Regions from separate parts of the Methylocystis hydrogenophila genome, predicted to be linked through region 1. Evidence: predicted binding sites of a transcription regulator. Region 1 holds the regulator's gene; each other region holds the start of a gene.
What was found. Region 1 encodes PhoB, which activates phosphate uptake and scavenging genes when phosphate is short. Its sites were predicted from a motif close to TGTCATNNANCTGTCAT; they were not measured.
Positions count from the first base shown of each region.

Region 2: BN69_RS01060 (DUF47 domain-containing protein) is a predicted target of PhoB. The motif match lies at 4,342-4,358, and genes of this name have one in related genera.
Region 3: BN69_RS03330 (PstS family phosphate ABC transporter substrate-binding protein) is a predicted target of PhoB. The motif match lies at 1,451-1,467, and genes of this name have one in related genera.

Region 1 covers NC_018485.1:2,471,376-2,479,060, reverse strand. The annotation lists gene BN69_RS12050 (fumarylacetoacetate hydrolase family protein) at 1-314, opposite strand, end outside; gene BN69_RS12045 (Hsp33 family molecular chaperone) at 342-1,313, opposite strand; gene argF (ornithine carbamoyltransferase) at 1,313-2,257, opposite strand; gene BN69_RS12035 (aspartate aminotransferase family protein) at 2,257-3,453, opposite strand; gene BN69_RS19970 (hypothetical protein) at 3,450-3,578, opposite strand; gene BN69_RS12030 (GcrA family cell cycle regulator) at 3,869-4,387, shown strand; gene phoB (phosphate regulon transcriptional regulator PhoB) at 4,406-5,152, opposite strand; gene phoU (phosphate signaling complex protein PhoU) at 5,149-5,862, opposite strand; gene pstB (phosphate ABC transporter ATP-binding protein PstB) at 5,887-6,672, opposite strand; gene pstA (phosphate ABC transporter permease PstA) at 6,669-7,511, opposite strand; gene pstC (phosphate ABC transporter permease subunit PstC) at 7,524-7,685, opposite strand, start outside.
Region 2 covers NC_018485.1:237,223-244,907, reverse strand. The annotation lists gene BN69_RS01080 (hypothetical protein) at 538-984, shown strand; gene BN69_RS01075 (Mu transposase C-terminal domain-containing protein) at 1,015-2,169, shown strand; gene BN69_RS01070 (NUDIX hydrolase) at 2,201-2,668, opposite strand; gene BN69_RS01065 (inorganic phosphate transporter) at 2,665-3,663, opposite strand; gene BN69_RS01060 (DUF47 domain-containing protein) at 3,673-4,317, opposite strand; gene BN69_RS18310 (DUF2865 domain-containing protein) at 4,425-4,913, opposite strand; tRNA gene BN69_RS01050 (tRNA-Arg) at 5,197-5,273, opposite strand; tRNA gene BN69_RS01045 (tRNA-Arg) at 5,354-5,430, opposite strand; gene BN69_RS01040 (ETC complex I subunit) at 5,440-5,748, opposite strand; tRNA gene BN69_RS01035 (tRNA-Pro) at 5,813-5,889, opposite strand; gene BN69_RS01030 (DUF192 domain-containing protein) at 5,973-6,467, opposite strand; gene BN69_RS01025 (cold-shock protein) at 6,475-7,086, opposite strand; gene BN69_RS01020 (aspartate aminotransferase family protein) at 7,528-7,685, shown strand, end outside.
Region 3 covers NC_018485.1:700,873-708,557, reverse strand. The annotation lists gene BN69_RS03335 (extensin-like domain-containing protein) at 1-304, shown strand, start outside; gene BN69_RS03330 (PstS family phosphate ABC transporter substrate-binding protein) at 334-1,305, opposite strand; gene glnA (type I glutamate--ammonia ligase) at 1,594-3,003, opposite strand; gene BN69_RS03320 (P-II family nitrogen regulator) at 3,114-3,452, opposite strand; gene sseA (3-mercaptopyruvate sulfurtransferase) at 3,627-4,505, opposite strand; gene BN69_RS03310 (hypothetical protein) at 4,599-5,015, shown strand; gene BN69_RS03305 (DUF3108 domain-containing protein) at 5,116-5,952, shown strand; gene BN69_RS03300 (DUF1190 domain-containing protein) at 5,969-6,361, opposite strand; gene BN69_RS03295 (response regulator transcription factor) at 7,153-7,685, shown strand, end outside.

The sequences.
Region 1 (7,685 bases):
AGCGCCCGCTCGGCGGGAATATCGGCGCCCCCCTTGCCCAGCGCCGCAACCAATTCGATCTCGTGGTGAAGATTATGCGTCAGCGTCGGATAGGGAATCGTCGCGCCGCTCTCGACCACCGCGTCGGCGGGCTTGGAGAAGAACGCCGGCGGCTCCGCGTCCGCGCCCTCGGCAGGGTCCTTTCCCATTTCCCGGGCGTGCGCGGCGTAGTTCAGCGCAATGCAGAAGATCCGCCGCACGGGAAATCGCCGCGCATCCTGCGCGATGGCGACGCTTGGGAAGGGCGGCGGCGGAAAGATAAACTCAGCGGACATTCTATCGGCTTTGCGCTTGGCGGCTGATCAGTCGAAATCGGTCGGGTCGAAGCTGCGCAGCGTGCCGCAGAATTCGCAGGTGACGCCGATGCGGCCGTCGTCGCCGATCATATCGCTGCGCTCTTGCGGCGAGAAGCTCCTCAACAGCTTGTCGATGCGCTCGCTCGAACAGCGGCAGAATTCCTCGAGCGCGCGTTCGGTGAAAACCTTGACGCCCCGCTCATGGAAAAGGCGATAGAGCAGGCGCTCGCCCGAAAGCGCCGGATCGACAAGCTCGTGGTCCTCGAGCGTGGCGGCGAGCGCCTGGCCCTCGGTCCAATGATCGCTGTCGTTCTCGGAAGGCTCCTCCGCGCCCTCAGGCGCGTCGCCGGGCGGAAGATCGCGGGCGCGCGCCCCGCCGGGCGGCAAATATTGCAGCAGCAGTCCGCCGGCGCGCCAGCCGGCGCCCTGCGGCGTGACGATTTCGGCGACGGCGAGTCTGACGAAGGACGGGATCTGCTCCGATTGTCGGAAATAAATATGCGCGACCTCGGCGAGGCTCTCGCCCTCCAGCGGCACGACGCCCTGGTAGCGCGCGGCGTCTTCCTCGCGTTCGATGGTGAGCGCCAGATGACCGCGTCCGAACAGCGCCGCCGGCGAGGCGTCGCGCATTTGCGCGACCCGCTCGGCGTCGAAACGGGCGAAGCCGCGCAGCTTCCCCGGCGCGTCATAGTCGACGACGAGCATGTCGACCGGGCCGTCGCTGCGCGTCTGCAGCTGAAAGCGGCCGTGCGATTCCAAAATCGAGCCGAGCAGCGCGGCGAGCGCCACCGCTTCGCCGAGCAGGCGCGCGACCTGCGGCGGATAGGCGTAATGATTGAGGATGGAATCGACCGTCGGGCCGAGACGCACGACGCGGCCGCGCAGGTCGAGCGCTTCTACGGCGAAGGGCAGCACCCGGTCATCCTCGGAATGGAGCGCGACTGGCCGGCTCGGCGCCGAGCCCCCGTCTGGCGCCATTAGAATTGCCCCGGCGCGAGACACCAGCACAGCACGCCTTTTTGGGCGTGAAGGCGGTTCTCGGCTTCGTCGAAGACCACCGACTGCGGTCCGTCGATGACTTCCGCGGTGACTTCCTCGCCGCGATGCGCCGGCAGGCAATGCATGAAGATGGCGTGCTTGGCGGCCGCGCGCATCAGTTTCGAGTCGACCTGATAGGGCGCGAGCGCCGCGCGGCGCTGGTCCTCGTCCGCGTCGCCCATCGACACCCAGCAGTCCGTGATGACGGCGTCGGCGCCGGCCACCGCCTCATAGGCGTCGCGCGTCAGATTGATCTTCGCGCCATTGGTTTTCGCCCAGCCCATCAGTTCTTCCGAGGGCGCGAAGTTCGCCGGCGTCGCCACATTGATCGTGAAGCCCAGGCGGCCAGCGGCGTGCACCCAGCTCGTGAGCACATTGTTGGCGTCGCCGCTCCAGGCCACGATGCGCCCTTCGATTGGTCCGAGATGCTCCTCGAAGGTCAGCACGTCCGCCATCACCTGACAGGGATGCGACTGTTTGGTGAGGCCATTGATGACCGGCAGATTGCCGAAGCGCGCCAGCTCCATGAGATCGGGGTGCGACAGAATGCGGACCATGATCGCGTCGAGAAACCGCGAGAGCACGCGCGCCGTGTCGGCGATCGTCTCGCCGCGGCCAAGCTGCATTTCGGCGCCGGTGAGCATGATCGTCTCGCCGCCCAGTTCGCGCATCGCGATGTCGAAGGAGACGCGCGTGCGGGTCGAGGGCTTGTCGAACACCATGCCGAGATATTTGCCGGCGAGCGGTCGTTCGGTCGGCGCGACGCCTTTGACGCGGCGCGCCTTGAGCGACGTCGCGAGATTGAGAATGCGGCGCAGCTCTTCGCCGGAGTGATCGGAAAGATCGAGAAAGCTGCGCGGCCGCGTCAGCGAATGGGCGGTCATCACGCGGCTCCGAGCTTTTCAACGGGCGCGGCGAGCCGGGCGCATGCGGCGAAAAGGCGCGACGACGCCGCCGCGACGTCGCTCTCGTCGATGACGAGCGGCGGCAAAAGACGCACGACATTGTCGCCGGCGAGCACCGTCAACAGGCCTTCGGCGCGGGCGGCGGCGGCGAAGTCGCCGTTCGGTATCCGCGTCTTGAGGCCGAACATCAGCCCTTCGCCGCGGATTTCTTCGATGAGCGACGGATAGCGGTCCTCGAGCTCCGCCAGCCGCTGGCGCAACAGCGCGCCAAGCTGCGCGACGCGCGCCAGGAAGCCCTCCGCGAGCACGACGTCGAGAACGGCGCCGCCCACCGACGTCGCCAGCGGATTGCCGCCGAAGGTGGAGCCGTGCGCGCCGAGCGTCATGCCTTTGGCGGACTCGCGCGTCGCGAGGCACGCGCCGATCGGAAATCCGCCCCCCAGCCCCTTGGCGAGCGCCGCGATATCGGGCGCGACGCCGGCATGTTCGCAGGCGAGGAACTTGCCGGTGCGGCCGACGCCGCATTGGACTTCATCGAACGCCAGCAGCAGCCCGCGCGCGTCGCACAGCGCCCGCAGCTGCGCAAGGAACGCCGGCGAAAAGACGCGCAGCCCCCCTTCTCCCTGAATCGGTTCGAGCAGGACGCCCGCGGTTTCTTGCGTGATCGCCGCCTCGACGGCGTCGAAATCGCCGAAAGGAACCTGATCGAAGCCCTCGACGGGCGGCCCGAACCCATCAAGATATTTCGCATTGCCGCCTGCGGCGATCGTCGCGAGCGTGCGGCCATGGAAGGCGCCTTCGAAAGTGATCAGCCGATAGCGTTCCGGCTGCCCGTTGACCGCGTGAAATTTACGCGCGGTCTTGATCGCGCACTCCACCGCTTCCGCGCCGGAATTGGTGAAAAAGACCAGATCGGCGAATGTGGCGTCGCAGAGCCGCTCGGCGAGCCGCTCGGCTTGCGGGATGCGGAAGAGATTGGAGACATGCCACGGTTCTTCCGCCGCGCGCTTCAAGGTCTCGACGAGGCGCGGGTGATTGTGGCCGAGCGACAGTACGGCGACGCCCGCGCTGAAATCGAGATAGCGGTCGCCGTTTTCCGCAGTCAACCACGCGCCTTCGCCATGTTTGAACGCAAGATCGGCGCGCGGATAGGTCGGATAAAGCGCTGACGTCAAAAGCCCTGCTCCATGCTCCCGTCGCTGGCTTTAGCCAGAGGAAGCTCGAAAAACAAAGCGCCGCCCTTTTCGGGCGGCAGTTCAGAGCGGATTTTAAGCGCGCCGCCCGACGCGGTCAAATCCATGGCGCGGTTCGATCATTCGCGTCAAAGCGGCGGGCGCGGCTGCGCAAGGGTGAGTCCTGCGAGCAACAGTCTCGCCGAAAGCCTGTTGAGAACGCCAGCGCACGCTTGCCAGCGCGACTCGCGCATGATTCAAAGTAAATAGAAAGTTTCTAGTCGGCGCCCGCGTAGTTCGTTTGGGCGTGTTCTCTCGAGTGTTGATGCGCAATCACATCGCCGCAGGGCTTCAGGCCTGCGCTGCGGTCGGAAGAACCATCCGAGCCGCGCTCGACCCGAAAGAATGGAGAAGCCTGATGTCATGGACCGACGAACGCGTCGAACTGCTCCGCAAGCTCTGGACCGATGGTCTAAGCGCCAGCCAAGTGGCGGCTGAACTTGGACCGGGCATCACCCGCAACGCTGTGATCGGAAAGATCCATCGTCTCGGACTCGCCGAACGCGCCAAGACGGCGAGCGCGCAGCGGCCGCGCGCGGCCAAAGCTCCTCGCCCGACGCACCCGCGCATGAACGGCGTCGCCTCGCACGGCAATCTGGCGCTCGCGTTCACGCCGCATGCGCTGGCGGCGCCGCGGCTTGCGCCTGAAGAAGAAGTGGTGATCCCGATTTCGGAGCGCGTCACGATCATGGAGCTCCGCGAATCCATGTGCCGCTGGCCGATGGGCGATCCGACGTCGCCGGAGTTCCGCTTCTGCGGCTGCAAGTCGACTGTTGGCGGCGGGCCGTATTGCGCCTATCATGCGCGCGTCGCCTATCAGCCGGCCCAGGATCGCCGCCGCGCGCGCGATCAGCTCCGAACGCAGCGCTACGCGTAATCTGCGTCGGCGGACGCGTCACTCGTGTCCGAAGGTTTCGTCGAAGGAATAGCCCGCGCCGCGGACCGTGCGGATCGGATCCTTCTCGCGGCCGCGGATCAGCGCCTTGCGGAGCCGTCCGACATGGACGTCGACCGTGCGCTCGTCGATCTCCGCCGACATGCCCCAAACGCTGTCGAGCAGCTGCGCGCGCGTGAACACGCGTCCGGGCTTCTCCATAAAATATTCGAGCAGCCGGAATTCGGTCGGACCGAGGTGGATTTCGCGGGCGGATCGCCGCACGCGACGGGTGTCGCGGTCGAGGTCGATATCGCCGAGAGTCAGCCGTGAGGCGACGCGCTCGGGGCGCGCCCGGCGCAGCAGCGCGCGCACCCGCGCCATCAGCTCCGGAGTCGAAAACGGCTTGACGACATAGTCGTCGGCGCCGACGGAAAGACCGCGCACGCGCTCGCCTTCCTCGCCCCGCGCGGTCAGCATGATGACAGGCATGTCTCTGGCGCTGTCCCGCGCGCGCAGGCGTCGGCAGATTTCAAGTCCGGAAACGCCGGGCAGCATCCAGTCGAGAATGACGAGATCCGGCGGCGACTCCGCGAGCCGCAGCTCGGCTTCGTCGCCATTGTCGACATGCTCGACCTGATAGCCTTCAGCTTCGAGATTATACACGAGCAGCGTCGCGAGCGACGTTTCGTCCTCGACGACGAGGATGCGCGGCGCCCGATCGCTTTTCCCGCTCCGCTGTAAAACGGCGGACGTCACGTCACTCATTGGGCCGCCTCATCCTTCCCGAAGTCGGCGACGCGCGATTTTGGCCGCTCTGTAGGCATCGCCTCGCCGGTGACGAGATAAACGATCGTCTCCGATATATTCGTTGTGTGATCGCCGATCCGCTCCAGGTTCTTTGAGCAGAACAGCAGATGCGTGCAGAAGGATATATTGCGCGGATCCTCCATCATGAAGGTGAGCAGATCGCGGAATACCGAGTCCTCCAGCGCGTCGAGATCGGAATCGTTCTGCCACACCGCGCGCGCCCGCTCGGTGTCGCGCAAGGCGTAGGCGTCCAGCGCGTCCTTAAGCTGCATCGCGGCGATTTCGTGCATCGACTTTAGACCGACGATCGCGCGCGGGACGCGCGCCTCCGACACGATCTTGAGCGTTCGCTTGGCGATGTTCTTGGCGAGATCGCCGACGCGTTCGATGTCGCCGGAAATACGGATCGCGGCGATGCATTCGCGCAGATCGACGGCGAGCGGCTGTCGGCGCGCGATGGTGAGAATGGCGTTCTCTTCGATTTCTCGCTGCAGCGCGTCGAGCCGCGGATCGCTGGAGACGACCCGATGGGCGAGGTCGACGTTGAAGCCGGAGAGCGCATCCATCGCCTCCGCCAGCATCTTCTCCGCGACGCCGCCCATTTCAGCGATGCGACGTCCGAGCGCCTCAAGGTCGCGGTCGTAGGATTTAACAATATGATCGCTCATGAGCGCCGTCCTTGAATCGCTGGTTTAGCCAAAACGGCCGGTGATGTAGTCGAGCGTCCGCTTTTCCTTCGGCTTGTTGAAGACGTCGTCCGTTTCGCCGAATTCGACGAGCTCGCCGAGATACATGAAGGCGGTGTAGTCGGAGACGCGCACCGCCTGCTGCATGTTGTGGGTGACGATTGCGATCGTGTAGCGGTGGGTGAGCTCGTCGATGAGCTCCTCGACTTTCGCGGTCGAGATCGGATCGAGCGCCGAACACGGCTCGTCGAACAGGATGACTTCCGGCTGCACCGCGACGCTGCGCGCGATGCAGAGGCGCTGCTGCTGTCCGCCTGAGAGGCCGAGACCGCTCGTATGCAGCTTGTCTTTCACCTCGTCCCAAAGCGCTGCGCCGCGGAGCGCGCTTTCGACGCGCGCGTCCATGTCGGCGCGCGACAGCTTTTCATACAGCCGAATGCCGAATGCGATGTTTTCATAGATCGACATCGGGAAAGGCGTCGGCTTCTGGAAAATCATGCCGACGCGCGAGCGCAGGGCGTTGAGATCGATCGCCGGGTCGAGGATGTTCTCGCCGTCGAGCAGCACCTCGCCCTCTGCGCGCTGACCCGGATAAAGATCGTACATCCTGTTCAACACGCGCAGCAGGGTCGACTTGCCACAGCCGGAAGGCCCGATAAACGCCGTCACCTTGTTGGTGCGCAGCGGCAGGCTGATGTTCTTGAGCGAACGATCCGCGCCGTAATAGAAATCGAGGCAGCGGACCGAAACTTTCGTTGGCGGCTCTTTGGTGGCTTGGACAGCGGCGTTCATTTCGGTTTCCTCCGGCCGGCGCTGAGCGCGCGCGCGGCGATCGATAGGGCAAGAACAGCGACAGTGATGAGCAGCGCGCCCGTCCAGGCGAGTTGCTGCCAGTCTTTGTACGGCGATAGCGCGAACTGGAAGATGACGACCGGCAGACTCGCCATCGGCGCGGCAAGATCGGTGCTCCAGAACTGGTTATTGAGCGCAGTGAAAAGCAGCGGCGCCGTCTCGCCCGAGACGCGCGCCACCGCGAGCAGCACGCCGGTGATGAGGCCGGCTTTTGCGGCGCGGTAGGCGACCTTCCCGACGACATGCGCGCGTGGGGCGCCAAGCGCGGTCGCCGCTTCGCGCATCGATCCCGGCACGAGCAGCAGCATGTCCTCGGTCGTTCGCACGACGACAGGGACGACCAACAGCGCCAGCGCCACGGCGCCGGAGATCGCCGAGAAGTGGCCCATCGGATGCACCAGAATGGTGTAGACGAAGAGGCCGACGACGATCGACGGGGCGCTAAGCAGGATGTCGTTGATGAAGCGCACGACCAAGGTCAGCTTCGTATAGCGTCCATATTCCGCCATGTAGGTGCCGGCCAGCATGCCGAGCGGCGTGCCGACCGCAACGCCGATCGCGGTCATGACCAGCGAGCCGGCAATGGCGTTGAGCAGTCCTCCGGCGCTGCCGGGAGGCGGCGTCATTTCGACAAAGACCGCCGGCGACAGACCGCGGACGCCTTCATAGAGAAGCACCCCAAGGATCACAAAAAGCCAGGACAGCCCGAAAATCGCCGCGACCCAGCAGAGCGTCGTCGCGATGGAGTTTGCGCTGCGTCGAGATGCATAAAGAGACATGAAGCGCCTCCCTTACGCCGACTTCTGTTCGATGCGCATCAGCATGTAACGCGCGGCCGCCAGAACGACGAAGGTGATGAAGAAGAGGATGAGGCCGAGTTCGATCAGCGCCGAGGTGTAGAGATCGCCGACCGCCTCGGTGAACTCATTGGCGATCGTCGCCGAAATCGTGGT
Region 2 (7,685 bases), 1.5 Mb from region 1:
ACAACGCCAACTTAGAATGATTTAAGACCAGATTATAGTCAAACTTGCGACATGTTGCCGCAAGTTAAACCTATTGTGCGTCGAGTTGAATCGTTGAAAATCGAAACAGCGCTGATCGACAGCGTCCGCCGCAGTCCATGGAGAGAAAACGGATGAAGACTTTGCACGCGTTCAATGAACTTGGCTGGGTCGCCTTTTGGGTCGCCTTCTGCGTGTTCCTCTTCGCAATCTTCATTCCGACCGTGAACCGAGCCCTCAACCTTTAGCCGCCCTCCCCGGCGCGAACGATCGTCCCAACTTGATCCCCCTCGAGTTGGGACGATCCTGTCCGCGCGCGGACTGCGGAGAGAGCGAAAACGCAGGGGCGAATGGCGTGCGCGTCGCCAAAACGTCGCGCCTCGCAGGCAGAATATCTCCATACGAACCAATGTCTTTGACGTGAACGATCACGCCCGACAGGAGGCAAGAAAAAGCAGCGACGATCTAACGCAAAGCAAAATTACAAGGTGGCCCGAAGAGTATAAAAGAGAAAAATAAATGAGCGGAAACTCTGAAGAAGACCATCAGTTGAATTATCGCAAGCGGCGTGAAGATTCTCTCCGCCAGCTGCTGAGCGGCATTGTGGACAAGCCTTCCAAGGAGATCATTGAGGAGCTCAAAAAGGATTTGGGCGTCAGCCGCGCGACCGCCTATCGCATGATGAAGACATTTCGCACCTGCGGGGCCGTCACGGCGCCCTGGAGGCGTCCGGTGGGCCGTCCGAAAGGCGCGCGCTGTCTCGATCCGCGCCGCGAGCAGCTCATCCAGGAGGCGATCAAAGCGCATTATTCGCACGCGCTTCGGCCGAAATTCAGGGCGCTGGTCCAGGACATCCACCAGCGCTGCGGCGAAGAGCTTCTGGCGCCGCCGAACTGGCGCACCATTCGCAAGCGTCTGCGAGACTTCGAGAGTCGCGGTCGCGGCGCGTGCGGCGTCGCGAACTGATTGGACCATGGCTCACGGGACTTGGCTCAAATGCGGCTGAGCGACATTCCGGAACGGCCGCTGCAGATCGTTTACTTCGATCACGTAAAGATCGAAGACTATGTCGTCGACGAGCGGACGGGCGAAACAGGCTATCCCTGGCTGACTTTGGCCATCGACGCCAATACGCGCATGATCGCCGGCTTTCACCTTTCGCTGGCGCCGCCGTCGCGCGTCTCGCTCAGCCTGTGTCTGCTGCACGCCGTTTGCGACAAGGCGCGCTGGATGAACGCGCGCGGGCTCACTGGCGATTGGCCCGCCGCCGGGCTACCTGAAACCATCGCCATCGACCCGCAAAGCATTTTCGGTTTTCGCCAATTGGCGCGCGCCTGGCGCGATCAGGGAATCGCGACGGCGTCCGAATCGATCCGTTCAAGCGTTTTTGGCGTGCGCGCCACGCATATGTTCGGCGGCCGATTCGGCAAAGTCGCCGTCGCCAAGGCCAATGGAGTCAGCTGGACGCCGAGAGCGCCGCGTCATCTGCGACGCGCGCTGGCGCGCGACATACGCGAACTGGAATTCGCCGTCGGCGACGGCCTCGTCAATGATTATCATCATCGTGCGCACAAGGACACGGGACGCACGCCGCTCGACGGCTGGCGGGAGGCCGTAGCGGCGGCGCCGCTGCGCGCGCCGCAAGATTGCATGCGCTTTCGACTGTCCCTCCTGCCCGACGCCGTCTGCGCCCTCAGTTCAAGCGGCGTCAGCGTGCTTGGAGAAACATTCTGGTCGCCGGGGCTCGCTCGGCTGCATCGAGAAGGACGCGAACGCGTGGCGGTCAAATTCGATCCGCGGGATCTTTCGCGGATTTTCGTTCAGGAGACCGGCAAGGGATCCATGGAAGCGGCAAATGTCGCGGCGACGGACGGCGGCGCCTCGGACGAAGCCTGCCGCAGGAATTGCAAACTGCTCGTTCCTTCGCTCAGGAGTCGTGACGCCGATCGCAGAGGCGCCGACAGCGCGCCCAAAGCTGGATGCGGCGGCGCCTGCCCGGAGCGGTCCGGCCATGCGCGGGCGAGACGCGCCGCACGGACCGGCGACGACGAGGGATCTCCAAAGATCGATCGGACGACACGTCTTCAATACGCCCGCATGCCTCCGGCATCGGCAGGAGCGTTACATCAAACCGGCGACGCCGATTCGTGACGCGCTCGAACGATGCGGACCTTCGCTCTCATCATTTTTGCTGCGACAGCGCCCTACAAAAGCCCAGCATCAGGTCGCGCAGTTCCGGCTCCTCGACGAGTCCGGCGGCGACGGCGCATTCGAACCATCGGGTGGCGCGCTGCTTCTTCTCACGCCATTTCTTGCGCTGCCTTTGTACGCGCAGAGAAAAGACTTCGACGCAGCAGTCGACCGTCGCGCCGCTGTCGAGGCGTTTTTCATAGCGGAAATCGCCGAGCTTCGCTTTGTCCATTTTGCCGATGAGGCCGGCCTCCTGCACCGCTTCGATCGCCGCGACGATATGCGGTTTGCGGCCTTTCATCGGCCAGCCCTTCGGTATCACCCAGCGCTTTGTGTCGCGGGAGGTGACCAGCATGATCTCAATGCGCCCATTATTGATTCGCCAAGGTAAGGCCGCGTATTGCGTGCGAAGGACAGAACCCGCGCCGACGCGCTTCTTCTTCGTTTTGGCCGCCTTCATGCCGCGAACCTCGCAAGCGCATAGAAGGTCGCCGCGAAAAAGGCGGCCATCGGCATGGTGATGACCCAGGCGACGACGATGTCCTTCGCGACATTCCAGCGCACCGCCGCGACGCGCCGCGACGCGCCCACGCCAATGATCGCGCCGGTGATCGTATGCGTCGTCGACACCGGAACGCCCAGCGCCGTCGCGAGAAACAGAGTGATGGCGCCTCCCGTCTCGGCGCAGAAGCCTTGCACCGGCGTTAAGCGGGTGATCCTGGATCCCATTGTGCGCACGATCCGCCATCCGCCAAACAAGGTGCCAAGGCCCATCGCCGCCTGACACGCGATGACGACCCAAAAGGGCACGTAGAACTCGCCGCCGAGGGCCCCATGCGAATAGAGGAGCACCGCGATCACCCCCATGGTTTTCTGCGCGTCATTGCCGCCATGGCCCAGCGAATAAAGCGAGGCCGAGGCGAATTGCAGGACGCGAAACAGCGCATCGACGCCGCCCGGCGTCCGTCGCACGAAGATCCAGGACACGAGCAGGATCAGCGCCAGCGCCAGAACGAACCCGAGCGCCGGCGATAATACGATCGCGACGCTGGTCTTGAGCAGTCCGTCCCACACGATCGCCGAAGCGCCGACCTTGGCCACGCCGGCGCCCACGAGGCCGCCGACGAGGGCGTGCGAACTCGAGGACGGAATGCCCAATCCCCATGTGATCAAATTCCAGACGATCGCCCCCATCAGCGCGCCGAACACCACGAAATCATCGACGATATTAGGCGAGACGATGCCCGCGCCCACAGTTTGCGCCACGTGAAGCCCAAAAAAAACGAAGGCGATAAAGTTGAAGAAGGCGGCCCAGGCCACTGCGAATTGCGGACGTAGAACGCGGGTCGAGACGATCGTCGCGATCGAATTGGCGGCGTCGTGCAGACCGTTCAGGAAATCGAAGATCAGAGCGACCGCGATAAGCCCAATCAGATACGATGAAAAGTTCTGCAAGCGTCGTCCCTAAGTATGCTCGATGACGATGCCGGCGACGCGGTCGGCGACGTCCTCGAAGCCGTCGACGACTCGTTCGAGATGGCCGTAGATTTCCGCCCCGACGATGAACGCCATCGGGTCTTTGTGGCGGTGCGCCAGAAACAGCTCCTTCAAGCCCTGATCGTGAATGGCGTCGGCCTCGTCCTCAATGCGGGTGATCTCCTCGCTGAAAGCGTTGAGCCTGCCGGCATTCTGGCGCATCAAGCGCAACAAGGGTATGGCGCTGCGCGTGAGTTCCGCCGACTGGACGATTATATCGCCCATGCGACGCATGCCAGGTTCGAAATCTCGCGTCTCGTAGAGCAGCGTCGCCTTCGCCGTTTGATGCATTTGGTCGATCGCGTCGTCCATCGCGGTGACCAGGTCACGGATGTCGCTGCGATCGAACGGCGTGATGAATGTGCGGCGAACCGCCAGATGGGCCTCGCGGACGATGGCGTCGGCCTCATGCTCCTGACGACGGATTTCTTGGCTGCAGACGAGCACGCGGTCGCCCCCGTTCAGCAATTCGCGCAAGGCGCGGGATCCGGCGACGAGCGTCTCCGCATGCCGCTCGAAAAGATCGAAGAAGCGCTCCTCTCTCGGCATGAGCGCCTGAAACCAAGACAGCATGGCGCTCTCGCCTCCCCGGCAGCTCGTCACAAAAACGTCATAAATGAGCCCGCGGCACATAGCCGGCGCGGCGTCGAGTGTAAAGCGCCGCAGAGCCGAGGCCGCGTCTATTTTGCCGGACGCTGCGTTTTGTTCAGCGCGACGGCGCCGTCACGGGAGGCGTTCGCCGCATCCAGCGCGAGGTTGCGCGGCAGCACGCCTCGTAACCGCGCCCTGACCTGGCGCGAGGCGTGACTGACGCTCACAAGGCTTGAGCGGCTGTAAATGAAAGCGCCCTTCTCGCCGACGACGATATCGCCGGTCTGCAATGTCGGATCCCGGCGGGACAGCCCAAGGTAATAGGCGCGAGACGCGGCCGGATCGTTGCACGCGCATCCCGCAGTCAGCCTGTCGCGAAAGCGGAACGCCGCCGGAAGCGCCGAATAGAGCTGACCTTTGGCGTTGCGCGCCTGCTCGATGCTTGCGCCTTGATAGAGCTGCACGCGCCCTGACGGACAGGCGAATTCGCAGGATTGCTGGCCGGAAATGCGCGATAATTTGACGAGGGGAAAATAATAGCCGTCGCAGGCGCGCACGCAGTAGCCGCCGCCGGACATCGAGTCCGTGTCGGAGGCGCCGCCGGGTTCGGGTTTAGCGTAATGAACAGACGTCTTCGGCGCGCGCCTCGGTTGCCGCGAGCGCGCACGCATCGTCCGCCAGGAGCGGTGGGACGAGAACCCCGGAGATTGATCGGGCCCAAAGAGGAAATCGAGAAATTCGCCTTGAGCCAAAGCGTCCAGGGGTGAGACAAACGCCAAAGCGAAAGCCAGAGCGCCGGCGATCCCTGTCGCACCTTGGCGGTTGAGCCGCATTCGCCGTCCCCGTCTACTCAACTTCGACTGGCGACCCCGGCAGGATTCGAACCTGCGACCTACTGCTTCGAAGGCAGTTGCTCTATCCAGCTGAGCTACGGAGCCGTCGATGGCGCAGCTTTCGCCGCGGACCGTATCAGTTCGGCCAACGCGGCGCCAGCAGCGCCCGACAGGGTAGTCATATATGGCGACCCCGGCAGGATTCGAACCTGCGACCTACTGCTTAGAAGGCAGTTGCTCTATCCGGCTGAGCTACGGGGCCGAAACAGCCTCAATGCGTCCAGAGACCGATGCGGCTGGTCTTGAAATTATCTGAATAGGATGCGCCGCGCCGCGCCGCCAGATTGGGCTTGGGCTCTTCGAGCCGATAGGGGAGCCCATTGCGCTCGGCGTAGGCGATCGCCTCCTCCTTGGTGGAAAAATTGAGCCTGACCTGCTGGCGCATGTCCGCCGAGCTCGTCCAGCCCATGAGCGGCTCGATGCTGCGCGGAAGCTCCGGCTCGAAGTCGAGCCGCCACATGTCCGACCCCGGACCGGATTGAGTGGCGCTCGGCGCCGGAAGATAGATGCGTGCGGTCATATGGCCTCGTCGTTGGCTGCGCGCGTAGACGCGTCATGAGAGCGGCGTGCGGCGGTCTTCGCGCTGGTCGGGGCAGCAGGATTCGAACCTGCGACCTGAAGTACCCAAAACTTCCGCGCTACCAGGCTGCGCTATACCCCGCCGGACCAAGCCGCGCCCATGACGGCCCTGCCCTCGCTCGAAATTCGCTACCACGCACGGCCGCCCCTCACAAGGGAATGCGGCTAGCGCTTGAATATCCGGTGCCGCACCTGGTCTCCGGGCGCGAGCGACATTTTCCGCGCGGCGCCGGCGTTCAGCTCCAGCACCGCATAGGCCGGCTCAGGCGAAGTTATGATGCGTTCCGACATCGGCGTCGTGTCGGCTGCCACGCCCACCACCCGCCCGTCGCGCCCGATGAACACCATGTCGAGCGGAATGTAGGTATTTTTCATCCACATCGAAACAGGCCCCTCGGCCTGGAATTCGAACAGCATGCCGTGATTGGCGGGCATCGACTTGCGGAACATGAGCCCGCGGGCGCGCGCCTTGGGCGTGTCCACGACTTCAACCTTGAAGTCATGCTCCCCCGTCGCCGTCACGATGCGCATGACTTCAACCGCGGACTCGGCCCGCGCGACCGTCGACGCGACCAGCGCCAGCAAGAGCGACAGGATCATTGTGCGGAGAATTTGCGCCGCTCTCATTCGGGTGGGGCTCCTAAGAGCCTTGCGCAGCATCGACGCTTCAGTGCGACGGAACGCTTTTGGCGTCGAGCGGCCGCACTTCGGCCGCCATCAAGCCCTTGGGACCGCCGCCGTAACGCACGAGGACGCTATCGCCGGGCTTGAGTTCGGTCATGCCGTAGCGGCGCACCGTCTCCATGTGCAGAAAAATGTCTTCGGTGCCTTCGCCGCGCGTCAGGAAGCCGAATCCCTTCATGCGGTTGAACCATTTGACGATGGCGATCTCATAGCCGCTTGTCGGGACAATCTGGACGTGGGTGCGCCCGGCGCATGATTGTGACGGATGCACCGCGGTGGACTCGTCCATCGCGATGACGCGAAAGACCTGCATGCCCTTGACGCGCTTCTGCGCCTCGCAGACGACGCGCGCGCCTTCAAAGGCCGTCTGCATACCGCTGCGGCGGAGAATGGTGACATGCAGGAGAATGTCGTCGGAGCCGTCGTCGGGCACGACGAAACCGTAGCCCTTGGCGACATCGAACCATTTAATCCGTCCCGCGACTTCGACCAATTCGAGACCGGTCTCATCGGATTCTGTCGCGCTCGCCGTCAAATCATCCTGAAAAGTCACTTTAGCGCTCACCGACCAACTCCCCGTGCTGATCCAGAGCATTCGATTGGCGCGCGCTGGCGATTGTCCTGAAGCGCGAATCACCCCGCGTCGCTCATGAATCACTTCTAACAAGATAACACCCGCGGCGCGCCATCCAACCGGCAATTTTTGTACACTAGCGAATGTCTGTGGATACGCCCTCCGTCGCCGCGCGAATTGGCGAAGCCATTGTCGTTGAAACCGAAATATGCGCGCGTGCGCCACAATGCGCGCAGCGATATTGCGCAATAAACGCGGATTCTGTCGCGGATAAAATCGGTGGGGACGCCCAAAATCTTTGCAGCTGTGGCCCCTGCGCCACATCAGCGGGGATTTGACAAACGCCCCCCGGGCGCGCAATCGGAAGCCGGCGAGCGTCGCGCGCCCTGTCGCCCGCCCGCCTTTTCCTCGGTTGGAGCGCCGCCAATGACCCATTCGTCGACCGCGCCAGCGAGCGCGCCCATGAGTGTTCAGGCCACCCACAGCGGTTCTGCGCGGATTGATCCTCGCTACGACCACGCCGCGCTTGCGGCGGCCCGCGAGAGCGATCGCTTTTCGCTGCATACAAAACACCTCAATGAAATGTGGGTGCGCGTTCTCAAAACGATCGGTTATGACGT
Region 3 (7,685 bases), 1.8 Mb from region 1:
GATCGACACAGGTTCGGGATATGAATGCCGCGGCCGCAATCGCGATAACGGGGGCAAGCTGAGCGCGCACGCCAAAGGGCTCGCTCTCGACATCGCCGGATTTGACTTCTCGAACGGTCGAACAGTCGGCGTCGACGCTCAGCCGGATCCTCAATCGACAGCTTACGTCAAGACGCTGAGAAGGGCGGCGTGCGGCTGGTTCACCACGGTCCTTGGCCCTGGGTCAGATCCCTATCACGCAAGCCATCTGCATTTCGACATCGCGCGCCATGGATCGAATGACGACTACCGCATTTGTCAGTAAGCGGGCCGCGCGTTCAACTCTGCGCGCGGTCAATTCGCCGATGCGAGGAGGCCGAGGCGCGTCAGCTCGTGCTCGCGAATATTGCGGGTGATCGGATAGTAGCCGCCTTTTTTCGCCTGGGTCTGGCCATCTCTCGAAAGCACATATGTGACGAATTCGCCGCTCAGCGTGTCGATCGGCTTCTTGGGATCTTTCAACAGGTAGATGTAGAGACCTCGCGCCAGCGGATATTTTCGCGAATAGGTGTTGTCGAAGGAGGCGTCATAGCAGCTCTTGCCCGACGACAGTGGAACCGCGCGAACCTCGGCGGTCTTGTAGCCTATGCCGGAATAGCCCATCGCATATTTGTCGGCGCCGACGGCGCTCACGACGGCTTCCGATCCGACCTGCATCTTGATGTCGTCCTTGAAATCGGCGCCGCTCAAGACATGCTGTTTGAAGAATTTGTACGTGCCGGAAAGCGTGTTGCGGCTATACATGGCGATTGGCTTGGCCGCCCACTCGCCGGTCAAGCCAAGTTCGCCCCAGGTGCGGATGCTTTTTCCGCCGCCGCTTTTCGGATCGGCCGCAAAAACCCGCTCCATCTGCTCCATGCTGATGCATTTGAGCGGATTGTCCTTATGGACATAAATCGCGAGGGCGTCGATCGCGACCAGAACCGCCGTTGGCTTGTAGCCGAATTTCGCTTGGAAGGCTCCGATTTCGTCGGGGTTCATCTGCCGCGACATCGGCCCAAGCTGGGACTCTCCCGAAAGGAGCGCCGGCGGCGCCGTGTTGGATCCCTTGCCTTCAATGTCGATCTTCACATTCGGGTATATCGACTGGAAGCCCTCGGCCCAGAGCTCCATTTCGTGAAGCATGGTGTCGGAGCCGACAGACTTCAAATTTCCCGACAGCGCGCCGATGCGCTTGTACGGAGAAAGCTCCAGATCGAGCGCGACGGCCCCGGCGGCCATAACCACGAAAGCCGCGACGGCGGCGGAGAGGGCTCGCAGTTTCATGGCTTTACTCCGTTGCATCAAATAATTGCGGCCGAAGCCACCTCTCCGCGGCAAGCTCGCGATCGACGTGGAACGGCTGGGGAATCGCCCTCTAGGCGGAATTCGGTGAGTCGTTCTTGCTTTCGCCGCAATTTCGCTCGCCGAAATGACAGGCGCATGACGCTTGTGCGACGGCGTGGCCGCGCAATGCGCAGCGCAAAAAAAGCGCAAAAAAAACCGGAAGGCGAGGCGTCGCCTTCCGGTCTGACGTGATCGGCGGCTGCGCGAAGGCGCGGCCGCGTCTGTTCTTTAGTAGCTGTAATACATGTCGAATTCGACCGGATGCGGCGTCATTTCGAAGCGCATCACGTCCTGCATCTTGAGGTCGATGTAGGAGTTGATGAAGTCCTCGTTGAAGACGCCGCCGGCCGTCAGATAGGCGTGGTCGGCTTTGAGATTCTCGAGCGCTTCGCGCAGGCTGCCGCACACCGTCGGGATGGCCTTCAACTCTTCAGGCGGCAGATCGTAGAGATCCTTGTCGGCCGGTCCGCCCGGATCGATCTTGTTGGCGATGCCGTCGAGGCCCGCCATCAGCATGGCGGCGAAGGCCAGATAGGGATTCGCCGTCGGATCGGGGAAACGAACCTCGACGCGCTTCGCCTTCGGGCTGGAGCTGAAGGGGATGCGGCACGACGCCGAGCGGTTGCGCGACGAATAAGCGAGCAGCACCGGCGCCTCATAGCCCGGAACCAGACGCTTATACGAGTTGGTGGACGGGTTGGTGAAGGCGTTCAGCGACTTCGCATGCTTGATGATGCCGCCGATGTACCACAGGCACTCCTGAGAGAGGCCGGCGTATTTGTCGCCCGCGAAGACCGGCTTGCCGTCCTTCCAGATCGACTGATGGACATGCATGCCCGAACCATTGTCGCCATACACCGGCTTCGGCATGAACGTCGCCGACTTGCCGTAGGAATGCGCCACCTGATGGATCGCGTACTTATAGATCTGCAGGTGGTCGGCGACCGTGACGAGCGTCTCGAACTTCAGACCGAGTTCGTGCTGGGCGGAGGCGACCTCGTGATGGTGCTTCTCGACCTTGACGCCCATGGCCGCCATGGCGGCGAGCATCTCGCTGCGCATGTCCTGTCCGGCGTCGACCGGCGGCACCGGGAAGTAGCCGCCTTTGGTGCGCACGCGGTGGCCGAGATTGCCGCCTTCATAGGCCGTGCCGCTATTGGAGGGCAGCTCGGTCGAGTCGAGCGTGAAGCCCGTGTCGTAGGGCTCGGTCGAAAAGCGCACGTCGTCAAAGACGAAGAATTCGGCCTCAGGACCGAAAAACGCCGTGTCGCCGACGCCGGTCGATTTCAGATGCTCCATCGCCTTCTTCGCCATGCCGCGCGGGTCGCGGTTGTAGGGCTGGCCGGTCGAGGGCTCGACGACGTCGCAGACGACGGAGAGCGTCGACGCCGCAAAGAAGGGGTCCATGGCGATGGAATTCAGATCCGGAAGGAGCGTCATGTCCGATTCGTTGATCGCTTTCCAGCCGGCGATCGACGAACCGTCGAACATGATGCCTTCGGTCAGAGCTTCTTCATCGACAATCGAAACGTCGAACGTCACATGCTGCCACTTGCCGCGCGGGTCGGTGAACCGGAAATCGACGTATTTCACGTCGTTATCCTTGATCTGCTTAAGAACGTCCTTGGCCGTTGTCATGTGGTTCGATGCCTCTCTTTGCTGATCTTGCTGTTTCGTTGTTTTCGCGTTGGGCGCGGCGGAGCGTCTGAAGATGTTGGCGAGAAAGCTCATGGGGCGGGGGCTCAGTGCTAGATGGCGTCCGCGCCGGTCTCGCCCGTGCGAATTCGGATCGCGCCTTCGACGTTGGAAACAAAAATCTTGCCATCGCCGATTCGGCCGGTTTGCGCCGCCGTGCGTATGGCCTCGACGGCGCGCTCCACGGCGTCGTCCGCAAGAACGATCTCGATTTTAACTTTCGGCAGGAAATCAACGACATATTCGGCGCCGCGATAGAGTTCCGTGTGCCCTTTTTGACGGCCAAAACCCTTCGCCTCGGTGACCGTAATCCCCTGGAGGCCCGCCGCCTGCAGCGCTTCCTTCACTTCATCGAGCTTGAACGGCTTAATGATCGCCTCGACCTTTTTCATCAAATCCCCCGCGCGCTTAGCTTAAGCCCCGGCCCGCTAGCGACTTTGGCTCTGCTGAAGAGCCGCCGAGCTTCTAACATTGCCGCCCTAGTCGCGCCATGGCCAAAGTTCCGGCGCCAACCCAGGTCTTGCGCCTATTAAACATACTGTATGCACATATTATCAGCGATAAGCCTAATCTATAGGCGATACCTGCTCGTCGACGATCGCAGGCAGGTCTTCCCGGGCGCCCCATTCCGACCAGGAGCCGTCATACACCGTCGCCGGCGGACGCCCCGCCGCTGCGAGCGCGAGGCTGATGAGACAAGCCGTGAGCCCGGAGCCGCAGGTGGCGATGACCGGCGCGTCGGGATCGACGCCCGCCGAGGAAAAGGCCGCTTCGAGGCCGGACTTGTCCTTTAGTCTTCCGCCTTCGAGGAGATCGCCGAACGGAAGGTTCAGCGCGCCGGGCATGTGGCCGGCGCGCAGGCCCGGGCGCGGCTCGGGCGCCCAGCCGTGGAAACGCGCCGCGCCGCGCGCGTCGACGACTTGCGGTCCGCCGAGATCAAGGGCGCGCCTCACCGCCTGCGCGTCGGCGACCAGACTTGCGTCGAAACGGGGCGTAAAAACCGCCGGCGCTCGCTTGCGCGCCTCGCCCTGTTCGAGCGGACGGCCTTCCTCCCGCCACGCGGGAAGTCCGCCCGCAAGGATCGAGACGCGTTCCACGCCGAAGACGGTAAGCGTCCACCAGAGACGCGGCGCGGAAAATATGCCGAGGCTGTCGTAGACGACGGCCTGCATGCCGTCCCCAAATCCGAGCCGGCGCATCTCGGCCGCGAAGACTTCGGGCTCGGGCAACATATGCGGCAGGTCGGTGGACGGATCGGCGATCGCGTCTATATCGAAGAATTGCGCGCCGGGAACATGCCCTGCAAGGAACTCGGCGTGGGCGTCGCGGCCGGCCGCCGGCATGTGCCACGACGCGTCCAGGATAATGAGATCCGGCGCATCGAGACGCTCTGCGAGCCACGCCGTGGTGACAAAAAGGCTTTCGGGATCAGTTTTAGGCGACATCGTCCGCTCGCTGCGCCCGACGCTGCTTGCATCCGGCGATCCGGCGTTCACAATACGCCGATTCGATTCTCACGCCATCGGCGCTTGACCGACATGCTCGACATTCCAGGCAAGGCCTGCGGCTCCTGCTTCTTCTGCTGCAAGGTTCTTGAAATCGACGAATTCAAGAAGCCGGCGGGCAAGCTCTGCGAGCATTGCGTGCTGACGGGCGGCTGCGGCGTTTATGACACGCGTCCGGACGTGTGTCGCGACTACTACTGCCGATGGAAAGATGAGCGCAGCTTTTCGTCGCAACTGCGACCCGACAAGGTCGGCACGCTGTTGATGGATGACCCGGACAGCGACGAATACCACGCCGTCTGCGACCCGGAAAAGCCGTTTTCCTGGCGCAATCCTCTCGTATTTAGGCATCTTGTCGCCGAGGCGAAGGCGGGACGGCTCGTCGTCGCAAAGGCGGGGTTGCGGGCATGGCGCATTTTCGAAGACGGACGGTGGCAAGAATGGGCCTGAGCCTCACAGCCGCGCGCGCCAAGAATTCGAACGAGAATTCGATCAAGAATTCGAACGAGAATTCCGAGGAACTGTCTGCGCCAAGCGACGCTTCATGGCCATGAGAGCGGCCGCCCAGCTTTTCCGCCTCGCGTCGCGCGGCGGCTGCGCCGCCGCAGCGTTGTCGGCGGCGCTCTGCGCGCCCGCCGCCGCGGAGGTGCTCAGGGCGCACTACGCTTTGAGTCTCATGGGGCTCTCCATCGGCAGCGCATCCGCGTCCGGCATCGTCGACGCGCAGAATTATCGCGTCGAGATCTCGATGCGGACGACAGGGCTCGCCAATCTCATCAACAACGCCAAGGGCGCCGCCAGTGCGAGCGGCGGCCTGACCGCCGGCGGCCCATCGCCGGCAAATTACGCCAACACCACCTCCAACAGCGACGAGACGCGGACGGTGCGCATGTCGCTCGCCGGCAATGCGGTGCGCGCGGTGGAGGTGAGGCCCGCGCCCTGGGACGCCGAAGCGCGCGTTCCCGTGACGGAAAGCGCCAAGCGCCACATCGTGGATCCGGTCAGCGCGCTGATCATGCGCGTGCCGCCTGGACAGGATCTGACGGGTCCTTCGGCGTGCAACCGAACCATTTCCGTTTTTGACGGCGTGACGCGTTTCGACGTGGAGCTTGCCTATGCCGGCGATCACATGGCGCAAACGCGAGGATACGCCGGCCCCGTCACCATATGTTCGGCGCGTTACACCCCGATCGCCGGGCATCGCCCCGACAGCTCCGCGACGCGCTATATGGCGAACAACAGCGACATCAGCGTCTGGCTCGCGCCGCTTCCCGACGCGCGGGTGGTGGTGCCGATTCACATCGCGATCGGCACCGCCGCCGGCAAGCTCGTCATCGATGCGTCGGAGTTCCAGATCGAGCAGCGCCGCGCCGATTTCAGGCGCTGACCGGCGTCGGCCGATCTCACTCGACGCGAACTTCCTTGGTCTTTTTTCGGTTCATGCGGTCGGATTCATATTCGAGATATCTGACTTCCAGAGGGTCGGCGCCCTTATTCGGGCGCAGGCAGAATGACGGGCGCGGCGAAAAGCCTCCGTCCTGCGCCTCGAAGCAATCCGAGAAGCGCACCTCGCACTGAAACATCGTTTCGCTTTTTGGCGCCGCCCGCGCCACGACGGCGCGCGCTTTCTCGATCGCCTGCCTGCAGACGTCGGGGTTGAAGCCCCAGGCCTCGCAGTCGCTTTGCGTCGCCATATACTTGCCGTCGGCGGAACAGACGGGCGAGCGCCGGAACGCGTAGTAGGCTGAAAATCCAGCGGCCGCGACAGCGACAGCGATGATGAAAAACTTGAACATCGGACTTCACGCTCGCGAGATGGACTGTTGCCGCGCTCCGATAGATAGTAGTCGGCGCGCAGCGGCGGCAAGCGTAAACTCAGCTCTTGTACGAGCTTTCATGCGGCGATGCAGCGCAGCGGCGGCCCTGTCGATCGCTTGACAGCGCTTTGCGTCTGCAATACTCCGAAACCACCGCATTTCGGAACCGCGGCCGAGAGCTGCGAGCATTATGGCTCTCCGGACGCGGCTAGGGCCGAATAAGCGATGCAGACGCGTTCCCGCCTAGGTGAGGTCAACGTTGAACCAAAACCGGGGCGGGCCGACGTCAGCCATGCTTTCCACTTGACCAATTCGACGAAGAAAGCAACGCCGCGATCGCGGATTGCAGCCTGAATCTCGGCTTGTGGCGAAACCGGCAGTGTGTGTGACAGAAGGAGGAAACTATGGGCGCTATTCTTGAACTGACGAGCTATGCTGCGACCCCGGTCGGCATGATCGCGATCATCGTCATCGGCGCGGCCGCTTATTTCGCCGCCCGCTGGGTGTTCAGCGACTAATACAAGTTTCAGCATTCAAAACGCGGCGCGCTGGCCTTGGGTCAGCGCGCCGTTTTTGTTTGTCTGCTCGCCCGCATGTGGCGCGCGCAAAGAGGCTTGCATCCGCGGGAGCCTGCGGTATTGTGACTTACGCCCCCACCTCTAACGGGCAGGGCGCGCCGACCCGCCGGGCACCAGGATTGGGGCGCGTCCAAGGCCGGTGTGGGGCGATCTCGACCAATACGCTGCGCTTCGCGCAGCGGCGGAGGCTGAATGGCTCCTACCTCTTCGATCAGGGCCGCGAATGACCAGAGGGACGGCTCGCGCGCCGCTCGGCCCGATGGCGCCGACGGCGCCCGCGCGGCGGCGGAGCCGGACCGCATCGACGTCGCCATCGCCGATAAGAGCCCGCTGATCCTCGCGGGGCTGGACAAGCTGCTGTCGGACGACCGCCGGTTCACGCTTGTGGCGAAGCTGACGGACGGCGAGGAGTTTCTCGAAGCGGCGCGTCAGCAGAAATTCACCATCGCCGTCATCGGCTGGCAATTGCCGACGCTGCACGCCCGCGACGTCTTGCGCGCGCTGTCGCGGCAAGTCGCGGCGCCCAAGATCGTCGTCTACAGCGGCACCAATGATCCAGCCGCGCCGGCCGAAACTCTGCAGCTCGGCGGCGCAGGCTTCGTCTCCAAGCGCGCGCCGCCGGAGCGGCTTCTGGATGTGTTGGCCGCGGTGGCGGCGGGCGACATGGTGTTTCCCTTCGTCGACATCCGCAAGATGCGCAGCGACCCGCTGGAAAATCTAACCCT